DNA from 3 places in the Kitasatospora sp. NA04385 genome. Region 3 is predicted to be linked to each of the others. Evidence: riboswitches for the same ligand, from Rfam matches in the RefSeq annotation. Region 3 holds a riboswitch; each other region holds the start of a gene.
The links. A riboswitch is a leader RNA that binds a small molecule or an ion and turns the genes downstream of it on or off. The one in region 3 is predicted to bind cobalamin.
Positions count from the first base shown of each region.

Region 1: another riboswitch for cobalamin. It lies ahead of HUT16_RS05700 (HoxN/HupN/NixA family nickel/cobalt transporter); the one in region 3 lies ahead of HUT16_RS22670 (ribonucleoside-diphosphate reductase subunit alpha).
Region 2: another riboswitch for cobalamin. It lies ahead of metE (5-methyltetrahydropteroyltriglutamate--homocysteine S-methyltransferase); the one in region 3 lies ahead of HUT16_RS22670 (ribonucleoside-diphosphate reductase subunit alpha).

Region 1 is NZ_CP054919.1:1,336,655-1,340,906, forward strand. It holds gene HUT16_RS05690 (XRE family transcriptional regulator) at 1-168, opposite strand, end outside; gene HUT16_RS05695 (DMT family transporter) at 288-1,133, shown strand; gene HUT16_RS05700 (HoxN/HupN/NixA family nickel/cobalt transporter) at 1,183-2,298, opposite strand; cobalamin riboswitch at 2,329-2,540, opposite strand; gene HUT16_RS05705 (DUF6445 family protein) at 2,624-3,316, opposite strand; gene HUT16_RS05710 (Fpg/Nei family DNA glycosylase) at 3,422-4,228, opposite strand.
Region 2 is NZ_CP054919.1:372,607-376,858, forward strand. It holds gene HUT16_RS01620 (3-hydroxybutyryl-CoA dehydrogenase) at 1-363, shown strand, start outside; gene cobF (precorrin-6A synthase (deacetylating)) at 400-1,161, shown strand; cobalamin riboswitch at 1,306-1,546, shown strand; gene metE (5-methyltetrahydropteroyltriglutamate--homocysteine S-methyltransferase) at 1,700-4,006, shown strand; gene metF (methylenetetrahydrofolate reductase [NAD(P)H]) at 4,074-4,252, opposite strand, start outside.
Region 3 is NZ_CP054919.1:5,056,091-5,060,342, reverse strand. It holds gene HUT16_RS22685 (histidine phosphatase family protein) at 1-33, shown strand, start outside; gene HUT16_RS22680 (GlxA family transcriptional regulator) at 108-1,091, opposite strand; gene HUT16_RS22675 (GNAT family N-acetyltransferase) at 1,361-1,867, shown strand; cobalamin riboswitch at 2,061-2,199, shown strand; gene HUT16_RS22670 (ribonucleoside-diphosphate reductase subunit alpha) at 2,375-4,252, shown strand, end outside.

The DNA.
Region 1 (4,252 bases), 3.7 Mb from region 3:
GACCACGGTGCCGATGCTGGGGTTGGTGCGGGCCTGTTCGATCTGGACCACCATGCCGCGGCTGACCCCGGAACGGGCGGCCAGGGCGTCCAGGGTGTGGCCGCGGTCGAGGCGCAGGCGCTTGAGGTTGCGGGCGAGGGCCTGGGTGACGAGATCGGCGTCCGGCACGGGCAGTCCAATATTCTGGTTGGGAGGGTGCAGCAGGTTGAACTATGCTGCGGCGGCATCGACAGATCCACCGACTGTACTGCGGGGTCCACCATGCTGTCCGCCGACCGGTTCCTCCGGTGAGCGCCGCGTTCGCGCTGCTCGCCAGCCTGCTCTGGGGCGTCGCCGACTACGGCGGCGGGGCGATCACCCGGCGGATGCCCGCGCTGACGGTGGTGGTGCTCTCGCAGACCGCCGCCGCCGCGGTGCTCGCGGTCGCGGTGACCGCCACCGGCGGCTGGCCGGGGGCCTCTCCCGCCCTCTGGTGCGCGGTGGCGGCGGGCGTGATCGGGCCGTTCGCCCTGCTGGCCTTCTACCGGGCGCTGGCGCTCGGGCCGATGGGCGTGGTGTCGCCGCTGGCCACCGTCGGCGTGCTGGTCCCGATCGGGGTCGGCCTGTTCCTCGGCGAGCGGCCGGGCGCCGTCCAGGGCCTGGGCATCGCGGTGGCCGTCGCCGGGGTCGCCCTGGCCGGCGGCCCGCGGCGCGGCGGGGCCGCGGTGCAGCCGCGGGCACTGGCGCTGACCCTGGGCGCGGCCTTCGCCTTCGGCGCGGTGCTGACCCTGGTCGCGCAGGCCAGCGGGGGCGGCGCCCTGCTGCTGACGCTGTGCGTGCAGCGGCTGACCAACGCGGTGGTCGGCGCCGGGATGCTGGCCGCCGCGGCCCGCCGCCGGCCGCTCGGGCTGCGGGCGGGTCTGCGCGAACTGCCCGCGCTGACCGCCGTCGGGGTCGCCGACGTGGCCGCGAACGGCCTGTACGCGGCCGCCTCGCACCTGGGCTCGGTGGCGGTGGCGGCCGTGCTGGCCTCGCTCTACCCGGTGGTCACCGCGCTGATGGCGCGCGGCCTGCTGAAGGAGCGGCTGCTGCGGGTGCAGGTGGTGGGCGCGGGCCTCGCGGTGGCCGGGACGCTGATCCTGGCCGCCGGCTGACGCACCGCCAGGACGCCCCCGTCAGGACGCCCCCGGCGGGGAGCCCGGGTCAGGACGCGCCCGCCCCCGCGAACGTCCGGGAGCGCCTGGCGATCCGCCAGTAGCCGATCGCGGCGGCCCAGACCACCACGAACAGGCCGACGATCACGAAGCCGACGTTGTCCAGGCTGAGCCCGGCGATCCAGCCGGTGACCGGGTCCGCCAGGTCGAACTTCTCGTGCAGCACCGCGACCAGTTCGACGGTGCCGATCACGAAGGCCACCGCGATCGACAGCCCGGTGATGGTCAGGTTGTAGTACACCTTGCGGACCGGGTGGGAGAACGCCCACTGGTAGGCGAAGTTCATGAACGTGCCGTCCAGGGTGTCGAACAGGCTCATCCCGGCGGCGAACAGCAGCGGCAGGCAGACCACCGCGTACCAGGGCAGCCCGGAGGCCGCGCCGGAGCCCGCCATCACCATCAGGGTGACCTCGGTGGCGGTGTCGAAGCCCAGGCCGAGCACCATGCCGACCGGGAACATCTGGCCGGGGCGGCTGATCGAGCGGGTGGCCCGGTTCAGCAGCCGGGCCAGCAGGCCGCGGGCGTTCAGCTGCTTCTCCAGCTCGGCCTCGTCGTACTGCCCGGCCCGCATCGCCCGGAACACCCGCCAGATGCCCAGCAGGGCCACCAGGTTGAGTGCCGCGATCAGGTAGAGGAAGGCGCCGGACGCGGTGGTGCCGATGGTGCCCAGCACCCGGTGGGTGGTGGACTCCTCGTCCATCAGGGTGCCCGCCAGGGCCGCCCCGCCGGCCACCAGGCCGGCCATCAGCACCACCATCGAGGAGTGGCCGAGGGCGAACCAGAAGCCCACCGAGACCGGGCGGCGGCCGTCCGCCATCAGCTTGCGGGTGGTGTTGTCGATCACCGCGATGTGGTCGGCGTCGAAGGCGTGCCGCATGCCCAGGGTGTAGGCGGTGACGCCCAGGCCGACGCCGAACACCTGGGTGCCGACCCGGTACCCGTGCGGCGCGACCAGGAACAGCAGCGTCCCGAACGCCACCGCGTGCAGGGCCAGGATGACCGCCATCAGACCGGCCGTGCGCAGGGTGTCCTCGCGCCGCCAGCGGAAGGCGGGCAGCGGGGAGCCCGGGGCGTTCCCGGGCAGGGTCGATTCGGACGCGGTCATCCGCGGATCACGCTCCAGCACCTCGTGGATCACTTCGTGAGATGCCGCGGCCGGTCTCCTGGCTGACGGGGTGTTGCGCGCCGGCTCCCGGCCTTCCCGGCCGCGGGCGGCCAGTGGCACGGGGTGGGAGCCGACGACTCCCCGATCACAGTGGCGAGGGCCGCTCCGGACTCCCGCGGCGGACGCTCCCGCGCCCGCCGCGGCGCACCGGCTTCCCGAGCACCACGGCCCGCCCACCGTAGGCCCGGCGCGGGCCCGGCGGCAAGGGCGCACCCGGGCCCGGGTGGCGCAGATCACGCCAGGTCAGCGCGGTCCTGACGGCCGCTCAGGCCATCCAGAAGAACACGCAGGTCATCCGCTTCTCCTCCAGCGCGGCGCCGTGGTAGGCGGTCGCGGTGTGGATCAGGTTGGCGGTGTAGAGCAGCAGCCGGTTGTAGCGGTGCGGGACGACCAGGTCCTCGGTGAAGGAGTCCGGCGGGACGAAGCGGGTGCCCAGCGCGTCCACCAGGTTGTCGTGCGGGGCGACCACGCTGTTGCCGCCGAGCCGGCCGCCGGGGAAGCTCTGCCGGTGGAAGCTGGTGCCGCAGTGCTTGGGGACCGCCGGGTTGAGGTACAGCACGGCGGCGTAGCGGCACAGCGAGCGCGAGTCGGTGTGCGGGCGCGGCTCGCACTCCCCCGCGCCGACCACCTGCACGCAGTTGTGGTTGAAGGTGCCGCCCGCGGCCTCGTCCAGCGCCCAGATCCGCTCGGCCCCGGTGGACCGGCGGACCAGGTCCTCGACGTGCGCGAGTTCGTCCGGCTCCAGCCCGGGCATCGCGCGCAGGCCGGGCCAGGACTCGGGGCGGTGCGGGTAGCCCTCGTCCCAGTCGGTGCGCGCCAGGTGCCGGGCGCGCACCGCGTCCGGGTCCGGCAGGACGTCGTCCAGCACCCAGTAGTCGCGTCCCCTGGTGGGCTTGCGGTACGGCAGGACCGGGAGCGCCGGGGTGGGGCGCGGGCCCTGGAACGGTTGCACGGGCATGGACCCGACAATAGGAGCGGCGCTTCGGGGCCTCGCCCAAGACGTGGTCAACCTTGCGTCAAGGCTTGCCCGGCGGCGGGCCGGCGGCCGCCCGGTGACGGAGCGTCAGGACCGCTGGCAGCGCGGGCACCAGAACAGGTTCCGGGCGGCCAGCTCCTCGGTGCGGACCGGGGTCGCGCAGACCAGGCAGGGCTGGTCGTGCCGCCGGTAGACGTACACCTCGCCGCCGTGGTCGTCCACCCGGGGCGGGCGGCCCATCGCCTCGGGGGTGTGCTCGGGGCGGACGGTGTCGATCCGGCCGGCGGCCACGCCGTCGCGCATCAGGGCGACCAGGTCCGTCCAGATCGCGTCCCACTCGGGGCGGGAGAGGTCGCGGCCGGGGCGGTGCGGGCTGATGCCGAGCCGGAACAGCACCTCGGCGCGGTACACGTTGCCGACGCCGGCCAGCACCTTCTGGTCCATCAGCAGGGCGGCGACCGTGCTGCCGCTGCGGGAGATCCGCCGCCAGGCCGCGTCGCCCGCGTCGCCCGGGCGCAGCGGGTCCGGCCCGAGGCGGCGGTGGACGGCGGCCTTCTCCTCGGGGGTGAGCAGTTCGCAGGCGGTCGGACCGCGCAGCTCGGCGTAGCCGGTGTCGTTCACCATCCGCAGCCGGACCTGGCCGACCGGGTCCGGGGCGGCCCCCGCGCCGAACCGGTACGTCCCGTACAGCCCCAGGTGCACGTGCAGCCACTGCTCGCCGAAGCCCAGGAACAGGTGCTTGCCGTGCGCCTGCGCCTCGTCCAGCACCCGCCCGTCGATCAGCGCGGCCCCCTCCGCGAAGCGGCCCTGCGGGCTGGACACCCGCACCGGGCGCCCCCCGAACAGCTCGTCGTGCCGCCCGGCCAGGCGGTGGATCACATGCCCCTCGGGCACCGGCGTCAGCTCCTCGATCGTGAT
Region 2 (4,252 bases), 4.7 Mb from region 3:
GAGGAGTTCGCCCGGGACGTGCTCGGCAAGCGGGTGGTCCGGGCCCGGGACCGGGCGGGCTTCGTGGTCAACGCGCTGCTCGTCCCGTACCTGCTCTCGGCGATCCGGATGGCCGAGGGCGGGCACGCCGACGCGGCCGACATCGACGCCGCCATGGTGCACGGCTGCGCCCACCCGATGGGCCCGCTCGCGCTGGCCGACCTGATCGGCCTGGACACCGTCGAGGCGATCGCCCGCGCGATGTACGACGAGGACAAGGAGCCGCTGCACGCCCCGTCCCCGCTGCTGTCCCGGATGGTCGAGGCGGGCCTGCTCGGCCGCCGGAGCGGGCGCGGCTTCCACCGGTACGACCCGGCCCCCTGACGGCCGGCCGGGTGCGGTGGGGGCACAATCGTGGCCATGCGCACTCTTCTGGTCATCGGCATCGGTGCGGGCGATCCCGACCACCTCACCCTGGAGGCGGTCAAGGCGATCGGCCGCACCGACGTGTTCCTGCTGCTGGACAAGCCCGCCGAACGGCAGGACCTGATGCGGCTGCGGCGGGACATGATCGCCGAGCACGGCCGTCCCGGGCACCGGGTGGTCGAGCTGGTCGACCCGGCCCGGGACCGCGGCACGGCCGCGTACGCGCAGGCCGTGGAGGAGTGGCGGGAGCGGCGGGCGGACCTGGTGGAGCGGGCCGTGGCCGAGGAGGTCCCGGACGGCGGGACGGGTGCGCTGCTGGTGTGGGGCGACCCGGCGCTGTACGACAGCGTGACCGCCGTGCTGGACCGGATCCTGGCGCGCGGACGCACCGGGTTCGCCTACACGGTGGTCCCCGGGATCAGCAGCGTGTCGGTCCTGGCGGCCCGGCACCGCACCACGCTGACCCGCACCGCGCGGCCGGTGCGGATCACCACCGGGCGGCGGCTGGCCGCCGAGGGCTTCGGGCCCGGTGCGGAGGACGCGGTGGTGATGCTGGACGGGCAGGGGGCGTTCGCCGAGATCGACCCGGCGGGCGTGCACATCCACTACGGCGCCTACCTGGGCACCGAGGACGAGATCCTGGTCTCCGGCCCGCTGGCCGAGCACGCCGACCGGATCGCCGCGCTGCGGGCCGAGGCGCGCGAGCGCAAGGGCTGGCTGATGGACAGCTACCTGCTGCGCCGCACCGACGGCTGAACCCGACCGCCGTCCCGTCCGGAGCCCGTCCTGACCGAGCCCGTCCTGTCCGGAACCCGATCCGACCGAGCCCGTCCTGTCCGAAACCCGTCCCACGGATCGGACGGGTTCGGGAGTTCGCGCCGGAATCCGCCCGGTCCGTTCTACACTGGCGGCGCGACTGGTTCGCCCCGTCCGCCAGGCGGGGCGTCGTAAGAGGGAACCCGGTGACGCCTTTAACGGCCAGTCCGGGACTGCCCCGCAGCGGTGAGTGGGAACGACCGCCGTCATACGCACTGGGCCCGGGAGGGTCTGGGAAGCGACGGCCAGTAGGTGCCCGGGAACGATCTCGATCCCCCGGGTGTGCCCGCGAGTCCGAAGACCTGCCCGTTGCCCGGGTGCGAACGTTCGCACCCGGTAGCCGGTGACCTCGAGGGCGGGTCGGCACGGACACCCGGCGGGCACGCGCGCTCCGGCGCCGCACCCCGCCCGGTCTCGCCACCCCCGCGCGCCCTCCTGTGCACCGGCCCCAGGATCAAGGCTCGCGAGGAGAGTCCCCTTGACTACGAAGTCCGTAGCCGCGGCAACCGTTCACGGATACCCCCGCCAGGGCGGCAACCGGGAACTGAAGAAGGCGATCGAGGGCTACTGGAAGGGCGCCGTCACCGCGGAAGCCCTGCTGGCCACCGCCGCCGACCTGCGCCGGAGCAACTGGAAGCAGCTCGCCGAGGCGGGCGTCCAGGAAGTCCCCACCGGCGACTTCTCGTTGTACGACCACGTGCTGGACACCACCGTCGCCGTCGGCGCGATCCCGCCCCGGCACCGGGCCGCGGTGGCCGCCGACCCGCTGGCCGGGTACTTCGCGATGGCCCGCGGCACCCAGCAGGCACCGCCGCTGGAGATGACCAAGTGGTTCGACACCAACTACCACTACCTGGTGCCCGAGTTGGGCCCGGACACGGTGTTCGCCGCGAATCCCGCCAAGGCCGTCGCCGAGCTCGGCGAGGCGCTCGCGCTCGGCCACGCCGCCCGCCCGGTGCTGGTCGGCCCGATCACCTACCTGCTGCTCGCCAAGCCCGCGCCCGACGCGCCCGCCGACTTCCAGCCGCTCACCCTGCTGGACCGGCTGCTGCCGGTCTACGCGGAGCTGCTGGCCGACCTGCGGGCGGCCGGCGCCGCCTGGGTGCAGCTGGACGAGCCCGCCCTCGTCCAGGACCGCACCCCGGCCGAGCTGAACGCCGCCGCCCGCGCCTACCGGGAGCTCGGCGCCCCGGCCGACCGGCCGAAGCTGCTGGTCGCCTCCTACTTCGACCGGCTCGGCGAAGCCCTGCCGGTGCTGGCCAAGGCCCCCGTCGAGGGCCTGGCCCTCGACTTCACCGGGCCCGCCGCCGCCAACCTGGACGACCTGGCCGCCCTCGGCGGGCTGCCCGGCAAGCGGCTGGTCGCGGGCGTGGTCGACGGCCGCAACGTGTGGATCAACGACCTGGGCAAGTCCCTCACCACCCTGGGCACCCTGCTCGGCCTCGCCGACACGGTGGACGTCGCCACCTCCTGCTCGCTGCTGCACGTCCCGCTGGACGCCGCCGCCGAACGCGACCTCGACCCGCAGATCGCCCGCTGGCTGGCCTTCGCCCGCCAGAAGGCCGCCGAAGTGGCCCTGCTGGCCCGCGCCCTGCGCGAGGGCACCGACGCCGTCACCGCCCGGCTCACCGCCAACCGCGCCGACCTGGCCTCCCGCACCACCTCCCCCATCACCCGCGACCCGGCCGTCCGGGCCCGCACCGCCGCCGTCACCGACGCCGACACCAGCCGGGCCCAGCCCTACCCGCAGCGCGCCGAAGCCCAGCGCGCCCGCCTCCAGCTGCCGCCGCTGCCCACCACCACCATCGGCTCCTTCCCGCAGACCACCGAACTGCGCACCACCCGGGCCGAGTTGAACGCCGGACGGCTGAACGCGGCCGACTACCGCAAGCGGATGGAGGCCGAGGTCCGCGCGGTGATCGCGTACCAGGAGCAGGCCGGGCTGGACGTGCTGGTGCACGGCGAGCCCGAACGCAACGACATGGTGCAGTACTTCGCCGAGCAGCTCACCGGCTACCTCGCCACCCGGCACGGCTGGGTCCAGTCCTACGGCACCCGCTACGTCCGCCCGCCGGTCCTGGCCGGCGACATCTCCCGCCCGCAGCCGATGACCGTCGACTGGTACGCCTACGCGCAGGGCCTGACCGACCGCCCGGTCAAGGGCATGCTGACCGGCCCGGTCACCATGCTCGCCTGGTCCTTCGTCCGCGACGACCAGCCGCTCGCCGACACCGCCCAGCAGGTCGCCCTCGCCCTGCGCGACGAGGTGAACGACCTGGAAGCCGCCGGCGCCGCCGTCATCCAGGTCGACGAGCCCGCGCTGCGCGAAACCCTGCCGCTGCGCCGCGCCGGGTGGCCCGCCTACCTCGACTGGGCCACCGACGCGTTCCGCCTCACCACCTCCGGCGTCCGCGCCGACACCCAGATCCACACCCACATGTGCTACGCCGAGTTCGGCGACATCCTGCGCGCCATCGAGGAGTTGGACGCCGACGTGATCTCGCTGGAGGCCGCCCGCTCGCACATGCAGGTGGCCCGCGAACTGGCCGAGGCGGGTTACCTCGCCGAGGTCGGCCCGGGCGTGTGGGACATCCACTCCCCGCGCGTGCCGAGCACCGAGGAGGCGCTCGGCCTGCTGCGCGCCGGGCTCGCCGCGATCCCGGTCGAACGCCTGTGGGTCAACCCCGACTGCGGCCTGAAGACCCGCGGCTGGCCCGAGACCCGCGCCTCGATCGACAGCCTGGTCGCCGCCGCCCGCACCCTGCGCGCCGAGCTGGCCGACTGACCCGCCGCACCCCGCCCCGCCACTCCACCGGCTCCCGGGGAGGCGGGGCGGGGTGCGCCGCAGGGGGTCAGCCGGAGCCGGGCAGCCCGAGGTTGCGGTAGATCTCCGTGGTGACCGTGGAGAAGTTCATGGTCATGAAATGGATTCCCGGCGCACCCTCGGCGAGCAGCCTCCGGCACATTTCGGTGGCGAATTCGATGCCGATCGCCCGCACTGCGGCGGGGTCGCCCTCGTTCCGCTCCAGCG
Region 3 (4,252 bases):
GGCTGGAACCAGACCGGCCACCTGTCGGGCTGACCCCGCCCCGGCCGTCCCCGGCTGCCCCTCCCCGGCTGCCCGCTGCCCGCCGTCCCCCACTGCCCGCCGCCGCCTCAGCCCGCGGGCTCCGGTTCGACGGGCCGCGCCGGGCCGCCGAACGCCCGCCGGTAGGCCTGCGGGGTGGTGCCGAGCCGGCGGCCGAAGTGGTGCCGCAGCGCGGCGGCGTTGCCGAAGCCGCAGCGGGCGGCGACCTCGTCCACGCTCTGCCCGGTGGACTCCAGCAGGCGCTGGGCGAGCAGCACCCGCTGGCCGGTGAGCCAGCGGTGCGGGGTGGTGCCGGTCTCCTGGCGGAAGCGGCGGGCGAAGGTGCGCGGCGACATGTGGGCGAGCCGGGCCAGCTGGTCGACGCCGGTCTCCCGGTCGACGTGGTGGCGCATCCACTCCAGCACCCCGGCCAGCGACTCGCCGTCGGCCTCGGGCAGCGGGCGGTTGATGAACTGGGCCTGCCCGCCGTCGCGGTGCGGGGCGACCACCATCCGGCGGGCGATCTCCCGGGCCACCTCGGCGCCCTGCACCTTGCGGACCAGGTGCAGGCAGGCGTCGATGCCCGCGGCGGTGCCGGCCGAGGTGATCACGGGGTGGTCGTCGACGTACAGCACGTCGGGTTCGACGGTGGTCAGCGGGAAGCGCTCGGCCATCAGGGCGGCGTAGCGCCAGTGGGTGGTGCAGCGGCGGCCGTCGAGCAGCCCGGCCGCGCCGAGCAGGAAGCTGCCGGAGCAGATCGACAGCAGGTGGGCGCCGCGGTCGTGGGCGGCCCGCAGCGCCGCGCAGAGCTCCTCGGGGTAGTGCTCGCGGACGCCGGTGGCGGTGGCGATCACCAGGTCGGCCCCGGCGATCCGCTCGGGCCCGTGCGGGACGTCGAGGGTGAAGCCCGCGTGGGTGCGCATCGGCCCGGGCCGGTCGCCGACCAGGGCGAAGTCGTAGACCGGCAGGCCGGAGTCGCTCCGGTCCAGGCCGAACACCTCGCAGGCCACCCCCAGTTCGAAGGGGTGGATCTCCTCCAGCACCACGACGGCGACGTTCTCCAGCTTCCGCATCCGCCCAGCATCGCAGTGGCAGGATTTCGTGGCAATGGTGCGTTCCTGCCACTCGTCCCGGCCCGCTCCCGGCGGGACAGTGGAGCCATGACCACCGCGCTCGCCCTGCTGGGCCTCATCGGCAGTTTCGGACTCCTCGGCGTCCTGGTCGGCCGCGACCTGGACCGCAACGGCCGCCACGGCCGCGACAACGCGCACCGCCCGACCGGCTACCCGTTCGACCCGGACCTGGCGGACCCGCGCCGCGGCCGTTCCGGCACACTGGCCGGATGCGCTCCCCGACCGTCCGCCCGCTCGTCCGCCGCGCCCTCGACCGCGACCTCGCCGGAGCCGGGGAGGTCAGCGTCGAGGCCTTCGTCGGCGACGGCCACACCCGCCCCGACTCGCCGTACGTCGAGCTCCTGCGCGACGCCGCCCGCCGCGGCCGGGAGGCCGAGCTCCTGGTCGCCGTCGACGACGCCGGAGCCGTGCTCGGCTGCGTGACCTTCGCCCCCGGCGGCACCGCCTGGGCGGACGTCGCCGGGCCCGCCGAGGGCGAGATCCGGATGCTCGCGGTCGGCGCGGCGGCCCGCGGCCGCGGCGTCGGCCGGGCGCTGGTGGAGGCCGCGATCGGCCGCAGCCGGGAACTCGGGCTGGCCGGGATGGCGTTCTCCACCCGTCCGGCGATGACCGCCGCGCACCGGATCTACGCCGCGCTGGGCTTCGTCCGCAGCCCCGAGCGGGACTGGTCGCCGACGCCCGGCACCGACCTGCTGGTCTACACGATGCGGTTCTGAGGCCCGGGAGTCCCCGGTCCCCTCACCGCTCTTTCGCCTGCCGACGATGCCGCCGCCGGGCTCCGACCGGACTTCGACCGGGCTCCGACCGGACTTCGCCGGGGCCCGGGTCGGGCTCCGGCGGGCGGTTTTCGTTGTCTACGCGCGGCGCCGCCGACGCGACACGCGCTACTACATCTGGTGCTTCCAGCTCCAGCCGCCACTACATGTATGCTCACTCTCGCTGTCGACGCAGGGGAATCCGGTGAGAATCCGGGACTGCCCCGCAACGGTGAGCGGGCTGTAGCGACGCCCGCGGAGTCCGAGGACCTGCCGACGGTGTGCGACACGGCATCCCCGCAGACGCCATGCAGCACAGCTTTGCCGTCCGGTCTCGCGGGCGGACCGGGGGTGGTCTTCGGCGCGCCGGAACGCGTTCTCGTTCCTTCGTGCTGCCCTCCCCTGGCCGCGTGCGGTGCCGGACACCCGTAGAGCCACGTCCGCCGCCGCCACAGGAGAGAGTGCGCCTTGACCGTCGCCGCCTCAGTCACCCTGCCGTCCCAGGGATCCGCCGACGCCTTCACCGATCCCGGTGCGGCGCTGCTCCGGCTGCTCACCGACCGCAGCACCGACCTCCCCCAGGTGGACCCCGGCCACGTCGCCGCCGCCGCGCTGCGCGGCCGCCACGCCGGTTCGGACTTCGCCGAGCTGCGCGGGCTGGCCGTGGAGGCCGCCGCGTCGATGATCGCCGAGGACCCGCAGTACTCGAAGCTGGCCGCCCGCCTGCTGGCGCTGGAGATCCGCGACGAGGCCGCCACCCAGCACGTCACCTCGTTCTCCTCCTCGGTGGCCGTGGGCCACGCCGAGGGCCTGATCGGCAACGCCACCGCCGCGTTCGTGGCCGAGCACGCCGACCTGTTCGACTCGCTGATCGACGAGGCCGGCGACGACCGCTTCGAGTACTTCGGCCTGCGCACCGTGCAGTCCCGCTACCTGCTGCGCCACCCGATCACCCGCAAGGTGGTCGAGACCCCGCAGCACTTCCTGCTCCGCGTGGCGGCGGGCCTGGCGGTGGGAACCTCCGAGGAGTCGGTGCGCGAGGTCGCCGAGCTGTACACCCTGATGAGCCGCCTGGAGTACCTGACCAGCTCCCCGACGCTGTTCAACTCCGGCACCCGGCACCCGCAGATGTCCTCCTGCTACCTGCTGGACTCGCCGCTGGACAACCTGGACTCGATCTACAACCGGTACGCGCAGATCGCCCGGCTGTCCAAGCACGCCGGCGGCATCGGCCTGTCCTACTCGCGGATCCGCTCGCGCGGCTCGCTGATCCGCGGCACCAACGGCCAGTCCAACGGCATCGTGCCGTTCCTGCGCACCCTGGACTCCTCCGTGGCGGCGGTCAACCAGGGCGGCCGGCGCAAGGGCGCGGCCTGCGTGTACCTGGAGACCTGGCACGCCGACATCGAGGAGTTCCTGGAGCTCCGCGACAACACCGGCGAGGAGGCCCGGCGCACCCACAACCTGAACCTGGCGCACTGGATCCCGGACGAGTTCATGCGCCGGGTCAACGCCAACGCCGACTGGTCGCTGTTCTCCCCGGCGGACGTGCCGGAGCTGGTCGACCTGTGGGGCGCCGAGTTCGACGCCGCGTACGTCAAGGCCGAACTGGCGGGCAAGGCCGTGCGCACCATCCCCGCGCAGACCCTGTACGCCCGGATGATGCGCACCCTGGCGCAGACCGGCAACGGCTGGATGACCTTCAAGGATGCCTCCAACCGGGCCGCCAACCAGACCGCGCTGCCGGGCCGCACGGTGCACTCCTCGAACCTGTGCACCGAGATCCTGGAGGTCACCGACGACTCGGAGACCGCGGTCTGCAACCTCGGCTCGGTCAACCTGGGCGCGCACGTCGCCCCCGGCGCCACCGCCGCCGACCTGCTGAACGCGATGGACTGGGACCGCCTGGACGCCACCGTCCGCACCGCGGTGACCTTCCTCGACCGCGTGATCGACATCAACTTCTACCCGACCACCGAGGCCGGGACGTCCAACTCCCGCTGGCGCCCGGTCGGCCTGGGCGTGATGGGCCTGCAGGACGTCTTCTTCCAGCTGCGGATCGACTTCGACTCCGCCGAGGCGGTCGCCCTCTCCACCCTGATCGCCGAGCGCATCATGCTCACCGCGTACGAGCGCTCCGCCGACCTGGCCGAGAAGTTCGGCCGGCACGAGGCGTACGGCGAGACCCGCGCCGCCCGCGGCCAGCTGCACGTCGACCACTTCGGTGCGGCCACCCCGCAGTGGACCGGGCGCTGGGACGCGCTGCGCGCCCGGATCGCCGAGGTGGGCCTGCGCAACTCGCTGCTGCTCGCCATCGCCCCGACCGCGACCATCGCGTCCATCGCC